DNA from 3 places in the Collibacillus ludicampi genome. Region 1 is predicted to be linked to each of the others. Evidence: a T-box and tRNA genes for the amino acid it is inferred to sense, from the RefSeq annotation. Region 1 holds a T-box; the other regions hold tRNA genes.

Region 1 (4,426 bases):
TTCACCGTCCAGCAGGAATCCGTGGGAGAGCACTTCTTTGTACGGTGCTCTGCCTTTGACGGCAACACCGGTGATCAATGAAGATTGGAACCAACCGCGATACTGGTCGGAACCTTCCAGATACAAGTCGGCAGGCCATCCCAATTCATCGCGTTGCTGACAAACGGCCATATGGGAAGATCCGGAATCAAACCATACATCCATGATGTCCGTTTCCTTGCGGAAATGCGTACCTCCACACGAACAAACGGTTCCTTCAGGCAACAGTTCATCCGCTTCCCGTTCAAACCAAACTTGCGAACCATGTTCTTCAAACAGTTTGGCCACATGCTCAATGGTCGCTTCATTGATCAGTTCTTTGTTACAATCCTTACAATAGAATATCGGGATCGGTACGCCCCAAACACGCTGGCGGGAGATACACCAATCTTGGCGGTCTGCCACCATGTTATGCATGCGGATTTCACCCCAAGAGGGGGTCCATTTCACTTCTTTCACTTGTTTCAGAAGTTGCTCACGGAACGCGTCAACAGAAGCAAACCATTGCTCTGTAGCACGGAAGATCACGGGATTTTTGCATCGCCAGCAATGAGGATAGGAATGATCCGTCTTTGCTTCATGCAACATTCGCCCAGCCTCATGGAGATCTGCGGTGATCTGTTTATTCGCTTTGAGATAAAATTGCCCTTCGTACGCTTCGACTTCCTTCGTAAACTTTCCTTGATTGTCGATCGGAGCCAAAATCGGCAGACCATAAGCAAGTCCCACTTCGTAGTCTTCCATCCCGTGGCCGGGAGCCGTATGCACACATCCGGTTCCTGCATCAAGCGTTACGTGATTTCCAAGGACCACACGAGACTCTCTGTCAAATAAAGGATGTTTCGCAATCACATGCTCCAGTTCGGAACCTTTACATGTTTGCAGAATCGAATATCCATCTGCCAAACCTGCTTCTTTGAGCACTTTCTCCACAAGCTCTTTCGCCAATACGAGCTTCTCGCCGTCCACTTCCACAAGCGCGTACTCATATTCAGAACCGACCGCAATCGCCACATTCGCGGGCAGCGTCCAAGGTGTTGTCGTCCAGATGACGATCGAAGAGTCATGAGGCAGTTTTCCTTTTCCATCAATCACTGGGAATTTCACATAAATGGAAGGAGACGTTTTATCTGCATATTCAATCTCCGCTTCTGCCAGTGCGGTTTCACAGGAAGTACACCAATACACAGGCTTTAATCCTTTGTAAATATACCCTTTTTTCGCCATTGCACCAAAAACGCGAATCTGCTCCGCTTCATATTTCGGCAAAAGGGAAATATAGGGATGCTCCCAATCCCCCCGCACACCTAAGCGTTTAAACTGATCCCTTTGTTTATCGATAAATTGCAATGCATACTCTTTACACATCTCACGGAATTCGGGAATTGAAATTTCATGCCGATTGATGCCTTTATTCTTAATAATTGCATGCTCAATTGGCAACCCGTGCGTATCCCAACCGGGAACGTAAGGAGCGTTATAACCGTCCATCGTCTTTGATTTGACGATGAAATCCTTCAAAATCTTATTTAACGCATGGCCAAGGTGAATATTCCCGTTCGCATACGGCGGTCCGTCATGCAAAATAAACTTCGGCCGATTCGCCTGTTTTTCCTGTACTTTTTCATACAGACGGATTTCTTCCCAACGTTTTTGAATCATGGGTTCACGTTGCGGCAAATTTCCCCTCATCGGAAATTTCGTTTCCGGCAGATTGAGCGTTTTGCCATAATCGAGAGTCATATTGATCCTCCTTGAATCCACAGATTTCGTCCAAATCTTTCATCCCATATCCGAATACGAGTAAAAAAGTTTGAAAGCTCGTTCAACGAAGCGAAAAGCATCCTCACGGAAGCTTATTTCCCCCGAAGTGAAAGTATACTATGCGGATACATGTATACCACATGGTATACTCTCCTGCACGTTAAAAAACCTCTCATCCCTAATGAAGGGACGAGAGGTTCTATTCCCGTGGTACCACCCTAATTGCCGCATGAACAAAATATGCGCACACGGCCACTCTTACGGCGATAACGGGCCGAACCGGCTTGGCTTACTGTTCACATCCGGGCGAAAGTGAGGTTCAGCTAGCGACTCATGGCTGATCTTCCTGAATGTCCGCTTTCCCGGCTCGCACCCTCTCCGGTTCGCTGTAAAAGCAGATCATCAGTACTGGTCCATTCATCGTCTTTATCCTTCAGGTTGTTCCAAAAAATCTTCAGTCGAAGAGCTTCTGGGATGTACATCGAGGTTAGAAAGCAGATTTTAGAAAACCCTTATCAACCCATGCTTGGATATGTATGTGAAATATTATATGATGAAAGAACGAAAATTTCAAACCTGGTTCTCGACTGATTCATTGATTTCCACTTCTTCATCTTTCGATGCGACAAGTTCATCCCAAACTTTGTTATCCAGCATTTCCATTTGCGCTTGGATCAATGAGCGAAAACGCGCGCGTAAGACGGCCGCCTGCTTACGAATCTCGTCAAGCTCCATTGTGATTTTACGGGATTTAACAAACGCCTCATTGATGATCCGGTCTGCATTCTTCTCAGCTTCTTTGATGATTAATTGCGCTTCTTTGCGGGCATTCGTTCTGACTTCTTCCGCGGTTTCCTGTGCAACGATGATCGATTTGGACAAACTTTCTTCCAGATTCATAAAATGTTTGAGGCGTTCTTCCAATTGGGCGATCTTTTCCTCATAAGCCTTGTTCTCACGGATCAACGTTTCATAATCTTTGATGATTTGGTCTAAAAATTCGTTAACTTCATCTTCGTTATATCCGCGAAAAGAGCGACTAAACTCTTTATTATGAATATCAAGAGGAGACAATGGCACAGCTTTCACCTCCATACATACGATACAAAAACTTTACAGACTTATTTCGACACCGTTCCGCCAATTCCTGCCGTTTCATCAACCTACCATCATATATATTTCCCAACACGGACGACTGTCCGACCTTTTTTCGTCGTTTTACCGATCTCCAATATGCGTAAACGACCTTTTCCACGTACGGAAATGACATCGCCTTCCTCGACGGGCGTCGACGGATCGTCTGCCACTTGCCAATTGAGTTGTACTTTTCCCGAACGCACGGGTTCAATAATCTTGCTGCGAGACAAACCGAAACCTTCTGCTGCCACCGCGTCCAAACGAAGGGACATCACCGTGAATTCCTTCTCCGCATACTGTACGTTGGGGTTACGAAAATCCTCTTTTCCGATTTCCCGTAAACGGACAGACATTCTCCCCACTTGATGAAGATGGAGACGAACATAGTCTGCTATCTCCTGCGCAACAACAAAATCGGCACCGCCGTCGTACACGGAGATATCGCCCATTTTGGAGCGCTTGAGGCCGAGACCCGTCAACGCTCCCAAATAATCTCCATGTTGTACTGTTTTTCCATCCCCTATAATTTCCGCACGAAAATATGCAAGTGCGAAATCTCCTTCATCCGGCTGCCAATAAAGGGGCAAGAAGAGCGCACGTTGGCGCTCCGCTTCTTCATATCCGCCATACGTATAGATCTGGACGGTTCCCATCGTGCGGGCGATATTATTCGCGATCATGACTTGCCGCGGATCCAAAAAATCGGTAAGCATCGGAGTTTGGCGTTCATCCGTGCGTTCCGCGAATTCAATCACACGTTGGATGAATGGGCGCTCTTCCGGCCTGTAATGCATAAAAACATCCTTTTTCACGCACTACCCCACCCAATGGAAAAGACTGCGCAACACGGTAAAGATGCCGCCCTCAAGAAAACTGTAAGCAAGAAACGCCACGATTGGCGACAAATCAAGCCCCATACCACCAAATGAGATGGGCGGAATGATACGACGAAACGGTGACAAGTAAGGTTCTGTCAGCCGGTAAAGGATACCTCCAATAGGCGTTCTCTCCATACCAGGCACCCAGGACATCAAGATACGGGCAATGAGAATATAGTAGTAAATATTTAAGATCCAACGGATTAGGTTAAAAAGATAGAATTCCATTCTTCACCTCAACGCAATTGTGTTTGTGAAACCCGGTGTTGCTCTTCCTTCGTATTGAGGAATTCCGATATGGAACCTTGCACATCAACATTTTCCGGCGCGCAGAGAAAAATCTGATGCCCGATTTTATCCATCCTTCCTCCGAGCGCGTATATCGTGCCGGAGATGAAGTCGATGACGCGAATCGCCTGGTCGAAAGGCGCTTTGTGAAGATTGATCACAACCGGACGTCTCGCGCGCAGGTAATCCGCGATCATCTGAGCATCACTGTAACATTCTGGCTCGGAGAGAATGACTTTCACTTGTTTATTGGTGTGTAAATTAACCACCGTTCCTTTGCGCTGTACCGACATCACGTCGTTTTGCGGTTCCTCCGCTTC
Region 2 (4,426 bases), 2.7 Mb from region 1:
CGATTACTAGCAATTCCGGCTTCATGCAGGCGAGTTGCAGCCTGCAATCCGAACTACGAACGGTTTTCAGGGTTTGGCTCCACCTCGCGGTTTCGCATCCCGTTGTACCGCCCATTGTAGCACGTGTGTAGCCCAGGACATAAGGGGCATGATGATTTGACGTCATCCCCGCCTTCCTCCGACTTGTCGTCGGCAGTCTGTTGTGAGTGCCCAACTGAATGCTGGCAACACAACACAAGGGTTGCGCTCGTTGCGGGACTTAACCCAACATCTCACGACACGAGCTGACGACAACCATGCACCACCTGTCACCGCTGCCCCGAAGGGAAGGTCTGTCTCCAGACCGGTCAGCGGGATGTCAAGCCCTGGTAAGGTTCTTCGCGTTGCTTCGAATTAAACCACATGCTCCACTGCTTGTGCGGGCCCCCGTCAATTCCTTTGAGTTTCAGTCTTGCGACCGTACTCCCCAGGCGGAGTGCTTCATGCGTTAGCTTCGGCACTCATGGGTATGAGCCCACGAACACCTAGCACTCATCGTTTACGGCGTGGACTACCAGGGTATCTAATCCTGTTTGCTCCCCACGCTTTCGCGCCTCAACGTCAGGAATCGGCCAGCAAGGCGCCTTCGCCACAGGTGTTCCTCCACATCTCTACGCATTTCACCGCTACACGTGGAATTCCCCTTGCCTCTCCGACCCTCAAGCTCTCCCGTATCCAAGGCCGTCCCGGGGTTGAGCCCCGGGTTTTCACCCCGGACGCAGAAAGCCGTCTGCGCGCGCTTTACGCCCAGTGAATCCGGACAACGCTTGCCCCCTACGTATTACCGCGGCTGCTGGCACGTAGTTAGCCGGGGCTTCCTCCTCCGGTACCGTCAGGATAGGAGCATTGCCTCACCTATCGGTTCGTCCCGGAAGACAGAGTTTTACAATCCGAAGACCTTCATCACTCACGCGGCGTTGCTCCGTCAGGCTTGCGCCCATTGCGGAAGATTCCCTACTGCTGCCTCCCGTAGGAGTCTGGGCCGTGTCTCAGTCCCAGTGTGGCCGGTCACCCTCTCAGGTCGGCTACGCATCGTCGCCTTGGTGAGCCGTTACCTCACCAACTAGCTAATGCGCCGCGGGCCCATCTGGCAGTGACGCCGTAAAGCGCCTTTCCCTCCTCATGGATGCCCGTGAAGAGCGCATCGGGTATTAGCACTCGTTTCCAAGCGTTATCCCCGTCTGCCAGGCAGGTTACCCACGTGTTACTCACCCGTCCGCCGCTGACTTCAAGGAGCAAGCTCCTCTCCATCCGCGCGACTTGCATGTATTAGGCACGCCGCCAGCGTTCGTCCTGAGCCAGGATCAAACTCTCGAAGAAAAATTCGCTCTGCGCCTCGCAAGCGAGGCTTCTTGCAGAGCCCATGCAATGTTCAATCGTGGCTCTCTTCTGCACGATTCAGTTTTCAAGGAACGAAACATATGGATTTACATGGTGGGCCTAAGTGGACTCGAACCACTGACCTCACGATTATCAGTCGTGCGCTCTAGCCAGCTGAGCTATAGGCCCATATCTTGGTGGCTCGGGGCAGAGTCGAACTGCCGACCTACGGGTTATGAATCCGTCGCTCTCACCAACTGAGCTACCGAGCCATATCTGGTGGAGGGGGTAGGATTCGAACCTACGAAGCTTACGCAACGGATTTACAGTCCGCCCCATTTGACCACTTTGGTACCCCTCCAAGTTTGGTGGAGGTAAGCGGATTCGAACCGCTGACCCCCTGCTTGCAAGGCAGGTGCTCTACCAACTGAGCTATACCCCCACAGAGAGAAAGTTATGAACGAGACAAATGAAACAATTGATAATATATCATATCAGTAATTCATGTTGCAAGCGAGATTCTATTCAATCTTTCCTATTCTTCTCACTCGCCAATCGATATTGTTATCAACGCCATATCTCGCGGCGACGTTTGATATAATATCACGCTCACAAGATATCCGCAATGATAATATCAGAACAAATTTAAACAAAAAATACAGCCATAAAATCGTCACATTCTCTTTCAATCGATTTTATATCATTTTCTCCTTATTACATATAATTTTAGGGATCAAAACGTCCCTGCATGTCCTCTCGTGAAATTGCCTAAACTATAAAAGCAGCTGTAGTCTGAACGTATCCTAACGAAATACTATGAACCAAAACATGTGTGGAAGAAAAGGTTTCTTTGACATCCGCAAAACATAAAATGAGGCGAAAAGCAATCCACAGCCTATACTTTCGACGTAGAATGAAGATAATGAGGAGCGTAAGAACATGAAGAAAGATTACAAGATCGAGTGGGCAGACAATTACGGAACCAGAGGGGAAACTTTTATTTTGGCCTCCAGTCAAGAAGAAGCCGAACATTGGTTTCGTGACGAATATGGTTTTACAGGGAATGTTACAATCACCCCATTTCACAACAGTGAGAGAGAGTAAATACATGAAAAGACGCATAGCAAAGATGTGCGTCTTTCTCTGTCTAAAAACAAAACTCCACATTTCCTCGTTAAGCAAGTGCAATCGCTTGCCTCTCATAGTCTGAGAGCGGTAACTTCACAGTAAACGTCGTCCCGCGGCCAACCTGGCTTTCCACGTAGATCATTCCGTTATGGTTTTCTATAATTTGATAACTCGTTGCTAGTCCCAATCCAGTCCCCTTTTCTTTCGTTGTAAAAAAAGGTTCAAAAAGGTGGCTCATCGTTTCTTCGTCCATCCCTTTGCCATTATCGCGAATCGTTACGCGTAACCAACTTCCCGCTTCAATGTCAGCTCCGACAAAAATTTTCCCAGGTTTATCCTCGATCGCATCAAATGCGTTTTTTACAATATTAAGAAATACCTGTTTAATTTGCTGACGATCCACCATTAACCGAGGTAGAGTTTCTGGCATCTCACTTATTATCTCACAGTTACGCAAATTCGCTTCCGATTGGCAAAGCAGCACGACCTCGCGGAGAATCTCGCTCATTTCCACTGCTTTCTTTTCGGGGGGAGATGTTTTGGAAGCAGACAAAAATTCATGAATGATCATATTCACACGATCCAATTCAGACAGAATAATCTTAACGTAATCTTCTTTTCCCATCTGAATAAGATCGTTTTGCAGCAATTGGATAAAACCCTTTACAGATGTTAGAGGGTTACGAATTTCATGTGCGACACCCGCAGCAATCTTTCCAAGCATTGCTAATTTTTCGTTCTGAAAGGCGGACTGTTCCATTTTTTTAAATTCAGTTAAGTCCCGGATACTGATCAAAATGTCACCCGCATCTGTATAAGATCCTGAAATATGTAAATACCGCTGATCAGGATCTGTATACTCATATAAACTCTTCGTATGGCAATTGTGAAAAAGATCTTGGCAAATTTTCTGAATGAACTGAAGTATACCAGTTGCTCGTCCGGCATTCGATAACACTTCCTCTATGCTTTTTCCCAACAATCGCCGGCGCGGCATTCCTAAAATCTTTCCCATGTTGATATTAACGAAAGATATAAAACCTTCTTGATCATAAATTAAAATACTTGTGTCCATATTTTGAAGAATCGTTTCGTAGGTAGCCAAATGATTCCACGTTTTATATAATTGCTGCTGGAGCCTTCTTAAAGATTGATGAACAGGTGGAACCGTAACACAGGAGATCCAATAACTCGTCATCACTTGCAGTAAGAAAAACAAAGAATGGTCATGTAAATAGGACTCTTCTTCCGTGTCCACACTCGCCGTGATTCTACGCATGACTTCGTAATGAATGGGCACAATTTCTTCTAGTTGGATCTCACGCTTTCGTAGGTCGTGCACAAGAGTCGATGCATGATTTATGGAGGCTTCACTGCCATCTTGAATAAAATCAAGCAATCTTTGTGTATATGTTGAATACAGCTCGTCCATCATATCGCCCCCCACAAATAGACATCTCTGTTAACAATACTACATTACGTCTACCATTAGTTGCAATAAACTGTAAAAAAAATAAGAGGGTTTGATCTTTTGACCAATCCCTCCCAATCATTGTTAACGATTTATTTCCCCAATTTTCCTTTGAGAAATTCCACGATTTCTTCGGCCGTTTTATATTGGAGAACTTCTTCAGCCCACGTTTTCGCCTCTTGATAAGAGATGGAGGTAATACATGCGCGCGCATCCAAGATCGAAGATGCACTCATGCTAAACTCATCCAGTCCCAGACCAAGAAGAACAGGGATCGCAAGTGGATCGCCCGCCATTTCGCCGCACATGCCCACCCATTTGCCATGTTGATGGGCCGCTTGGATCACATGGCGAATTAAGCGTAAAACGGACGGGTGGAATGGCTGATATAAATGAGAAATTCGTTCATTCATTCGATCGACAGCCACTGCGTACTGAATTAAATCATTCGTTCCGATACTGAAAAAG
Region 3 (4,426 bases), 2.0 Mb from region 1:
TTCATGTTTTTAAAATGCCCCTCTCTATCTAGCAAACATTTCGTCACGCATTGAGTATATCAGATTGATGAACGACAAGCACTCCCATACGAAATGACACATTTTGTTCATCCGGTGATCGGATCGTCATGCTTCCCGAAAGATGGATACACGCGGGTGATCACACCGAAAATCACATATATTCCAAGTAAACCGGCCAGCAACCAGGGAAAAGCATCGGGTCCCCATACTTGAATCATGAGCGCTCCCACAGAAGGCCCTAAAATGCTTCCTACCCCGTAATTAGCCGTGTATAACACGTTAGCGGTAGGCAGATGTTCACTTGTAATCGAGTCCCCCACATACGCGAGTCCCAGTGAATACAGAGAGCCGATGACCCCGCCGGTATAACCGAGGATCCATAGGAACAGCATGCCTGAACTTTCTATAAAAGAAAGCAGTGCAAATCCGAGCGCCCCAAACACGCACGTGACCATGAGCGTCTTGCCACGGCTATAACGATCACTGAGAAAACCGAGCGGAATCTGCAGAACCGTGCTCCCGAGTGTGAAAAAAGTGAGCGCCAACGATAACTCCTCCGCAGACGCCCCTTTGCGTAACGCATAGATCGGGAAATCGCCTGCCAATCCTCCTTCTATAAATCCGTAAACGAATGACGTGGAAAGGGCAAAAGGAGCCATCAGGATAATCGCGCGCCAGGAATATCTCTTGTTCCCCTCTACGATCTCAAACGGTTCTTCCGGAACAAACTGAAGCAATATGACGGGAATGGCAAACAGGATGGCAGACAGGATAAACGGTACCCAGACACCATAAGATAACAAATTGATTCCCTGTGGACCGATCGCCATGCCGATTCCAATCGACAGTCCGTACATGGCAAAGATTCTCCCGCGTCTTGACGCCTCCACGATCCGATTGATCCATACTTCCGTGGCAACGTAAAGGGCAGACAAGCCAATCCCCATGAGAAAGCGGAAGAATATCCATGCATACAGATGATCAAACAGCGGAAATGCAAGCACTGAAAGAATGGATAAAACGGCTCCCCCTTGAATCACCCGCTTGGCGCCATACTTGCGAATGGCCGGCTCGATAAAAGGGGAAGCCGCAAGGACTGCCAAAAACAAGGAAGTTGTCGACAATCCGTTGATCAATTCGTTCACGCCACGCCGCTCAAGTAGGAAGGCAAGCAGTGGAATGACCAATCCTTGGCTTAATCCGGCGATCCCGATGCTCAAGATGATCGCGATCAGTCTTTTCATAACCGCCCTCCTATGTACTTGGAACATCTGTCGTATTTGCAAGCATAAAAAATGTATCCCGTTCTCACGAGATGGATGAGCGATCCAACAATAAAAGACCACCTAGCTGAACTAGATGGTCTTTTCCTTTGGAGCGGGTGATGGGAATCGAACCCACGCTACCAGCTTGGAAGGCTGGAGTTCTACCATTGAACTACACCCGCAAGGAAAATATGGTCGGAGTGCAGAGATTTGAACTCTGGACCTCCTGCTCCCAAGGCAGGCGCGCTACCAAGCTGCGCTACACTCCGAAACTATTATGGCGTGCCCGGAGAGATTCGAACTCCCGACCTTTTGATTCGTAGTCAAACGCTCTATCCAGCTGAGCTACGGGCACATCTGGTGGGCCCACCAGGACTCGAACCTGGGACCAACCGGTTATGAGCCGGCCGCTCTAACCAACTGAGCTATAGGCCCGAACGAGAAGACAAGATATATAATAAACGGTTGCAACTTTAATGTCAATGGTGTTTTTTTCAATGTGCGCGAGAATCCGTGCGAACGATTCATACTATAACACGCTTCTCGCTTATGATCAAGGGAAACAGCGATCGATTTATATACAAAAAACAGGAACATGGCAATTATGTACTGCGGTTCTTTCTTTTTGCTCGTAGATGCTCTCGCTTTATACAATCAACTGTAAGGGAAGCCTTGTTACAAGGAAAAATTTTTGGGGCGGTGATCCGCCCCCGTCCCTTACGCTTAAGGTTTCGCCGCGCTCAGCTTCCGTTTTCCGGGTTGCCATTGGGCGACGATCATTCCGCCAAGGATCAGCAAGACTCCCATCCATTGAATCAACAAGATCGGTTCGCGCAAGATCAAAAAAGAGGCAACGACACCTACCGGAAGTTCGATCGCACCCAGCACAGCTGCCAGCGATCCGCCGATTTTTGGAATGCCGATGGTAAAAAGAACGGGAGGGATCACTTGCCCCAAACACCCGATCAGAAACGCCCACACCCAGAGTCCCTGGGGAAGCGTTCCGTTCCACAAGAAAGCCGGAGGAAAGACGAAATAGATGGTCACGGCAGAAGTAGTGACCAACACGGCAGAATTGACGATCGCCGGTGCCTTGCTTCGGATGCGGCCATTGACATAAAGAAATAGCGAATAACTCACCGCTGAAAGAATGCCGAGGATCAGCCCCAAGAGGGATACGTTCCCCCATTCCTCATGCCACAAATTCACCGCCATGACCGTTCCCGCAAGGATCAACGCAAGCGCGATCCAACGGTGGATCGTCGGTTTCTTTCGTGTAACCAGAAAATCGATCAGCATCGTCACCCACGTGAACTGGAATAAAAGCACGATCGCTAATGATGCCGGTAGCCACACCAGAGACGTGTAATAAAAGAGCGTCGTACCCGTCGACAAGACACCGATGATCGCCAAAATCCCCAAATCGCGGCGTGTCAACAGGCGAAACTGCTTGATGCGAAAAAACGCTCCGATCCAGATCACCAACATCGCCGCGGTGAATTGGCTGCTTGTCACATCTTCTGCAGAAAACCCTGCGTGGTAGGCGCTTTTGACGAGAGGCGAGAGCAACCCGTAGCTTGCCCCGCCCAAAAGCACGAGGAAAATCGCCAAAAGGCGGCTGGATGAACTTGATTTTTCCAAATCAAATCATCTCCAACGATTTAAGTCCGAGAAGATGGAGACACTTGCCGATCACCGTACGGGTGCATGCCACGAGCGTCAATTTCTGTGCAATCTCTTCCGCTTCCCCCTCGAGAATGCGGGTCGTATTGTAATACCGGTTGAATAACTGGCAAATGTCGATCACATATTTAGCGACAAGAGACGGATCATACTGCTCGGACGCGCGATCCAGAACATTTTCAAAGCGGCCTAACCATTTGACGAGGGACCATTCGGTATCTCCCGTGACGGCGCTCAGATCTTCCGGCATCCGCGCATGGGACGGATCATAATTCCCCTTCCGCAACAGGGAGGAAAGACGCGCATACGTGTACTGTACATAAGGACCTGTCTCACCGTCAAAATTGAGCGCTTCTTCCCAGTGAAAATCGATATCGTGCAGACGGTTATTTTTCAAGTCGTTGAAAATGATCGCACCTACACCGACCGCTTCGGCGACTTGTTCTTTGTCGGGCAAGTTCGGGTTTTTCTCCTCGATGATCTGCCGCGCCAGGTCAACCGCTTTCGTCAACACTTCTTCAAGCAAAACAACCTGCCCTTTGCGCGTAGACATCTTTTTCCCCTCGAAACGCATCATGCCGAAAGCGATGTGTGTACATTCTTTCGCCCATTCATAGCCCATCAGTTCGAGGACTTTAAACACTTGTTGGAAATGCAATTTTTGCTCTCCGCCGACGACGTAGAGAAGCTTGTCGGCATGGTATTCCCGATGGCGGTAAAGTGCCGCCGCCAGATCGCGCGTCGCATACAATGTCGCTCCGTCCGATTTGCGGATCAGGCAAGGAGGCATATTGTACGCCGAGAGATCGACAACATCCGCGCCTTGGCTTTTTTCAAGCAGGTGTTTCCGCTCGAGTTCTTCAACGACAGCGTCCATTTTATCATTGTAGAAGCTCTCGCCGCTGTAAGCGTCAAATTCGACGCCGAGCTTCTTGTAAATCGCTTTGAACTCCGCCAATGAAATCTCAATGAACCGTTTCCAAAGGGCGACTTCTTCCTCTCGTCCGTCTTCCAACGCTTTAAAGGCGGCACGAGCTTGCTCGTCCAATTCCGGATGTTTCTCCGCTTCTTCATGGAAACGCACGTACAGATCCAGCAGCTTTTTGATCGGCTCATCCTCCAGATCGAGCTGTTGTCCCCACATCCGGTAAGCGACGATCAACTTGCCGAACTGAGTGCCCCAGTCGCCAAGATGATTGATACGCACGACCTTATACCCTTGGCTTTCCAAGATATTGGAAATCGCGTTTCCGATCACTGTCGAACGCAAATGTCCCATGGAAAAAGGTTTCGCGATGTTCGGAGACGAAAGGTCGATCGCAACCGTCTTTCCTTTGCCCGCTTCCGTATTTCCGTAAGAATCACCTTGTTTCTGAATGGCGGACAAGATATCACGCACGCCTTCCGACCTTTTTATAAAAAAGTTCAGATAACCGCCAACCGGCACCGCTTTCTCA

The links. A T-box is a leader RNA that pairs with one kind of tRNA and senses whether it is charged. The one in region 1 lies ahead of ileS (isoleucine--tRNA ligase), so its partner is inferred to be a tRNA-Ile.
Region 2: it encodes a tRNA-Ile, which carries the amino acid that the T-box ahead of ileS (isoleucine--tRNA ligase) is inferred to sense. The anticodon was not compared.
Region 3: it encodes a tRNA-Ile, which carries the amino acid that the T-box ahead of ileS (isoleucine--tRNA ligase) is inferred to sense. The anticodon was not compared.

The regions. Positions count from the first base shown of each region.
Region 1 is NZ_BOQE01000001.1:3,063,193-3,067,618, reverse strand. Features, by position in the region: gene ileS (isoleucine--tRNA ligase) at 1-1,782, opposite strand, end outside; T-box leader at 1,986-2,233, opposite strand; gene DNHGIG_RS15545 (DivIVA domain-containing protein) at 2,374-2,883, opposite strand; gene DNHGIG_RS15540 (YlmH family RNA-binding protein) at 2,973-3,752, opposite strand; gene DNHGIG_RS15535 (YggT family protein) at 3,756-4,046, opposite strand; gene DNHGIG_RS15530 (cell division protein SepF) at 4,055-4,426, opposite strand, start outside.
Region 2 is NZ_BOQE01000001.1:403,191-407,616, forward strand. Features, by position in the region: rRNA gene DNHGIG_RS02180 (16S ribosomal RNA) at 1-1,359, opposite strand, end outside; tRNA gene DNHGIG_RS02185 (tRNA-Ile) at 1,472-1,548, opposite strand; tRNA gene DNHGIG_RS02190 (tRNA-Met) at 1,555-1,631, opposite strand; tRNA gene DNHGIG_RS02195 (tRNA-Tyr) at 1,637-1,720, opposite strand; tRNA gene DNHGIG_RS02200 (tRNA-Ala) at 1,726-1,801, opposite strand; gene DNHGIG_RS02205 (hypothetical protein) at 2,299-2,463, shown strand; gene DNHGIG_RS02210 (ATP-binding protein) at 2,534-3,919, opposite strand; gene ptsP (phosphoenolpyruvate--protein phosphotransferase) at 4,051-4,426, opposite strand, start outside.
Region 3 is NZ_BOQE01000001.1:1,019,570-1,023,995, forward strand. Features, by position in the region: gene DNHGIG_RS05155 (peptidylprolyl isomerase) at 1-5, opposite strand, end outside; gene DNHGIG_RS05160 (MFS transporter) at 108-1,265, opposite strand; tRNA gene DNHGIG_RS05165 (tRNA-Gly) at 1,395-1,468, opposite strand; tRNA gene DNHGIG_RS05170 (tRNA-Pro) at 1,479-1,555, opposite strand; tRNA gene DNHGIG_RS05175 (tRNA-Arg) at 1,565-1,641, opposite strand; tRNA gene DNHGIG_RS05180 (tRNA-Ile) at 1,645-1,721, opposite strand; gene DNHGIG_RS05185 (EamA family transporter) at 2,010-2,927, opposite strand; gene argS (arginine--tRNA ligase) at 2,929-4,426, opposite strand, start outside.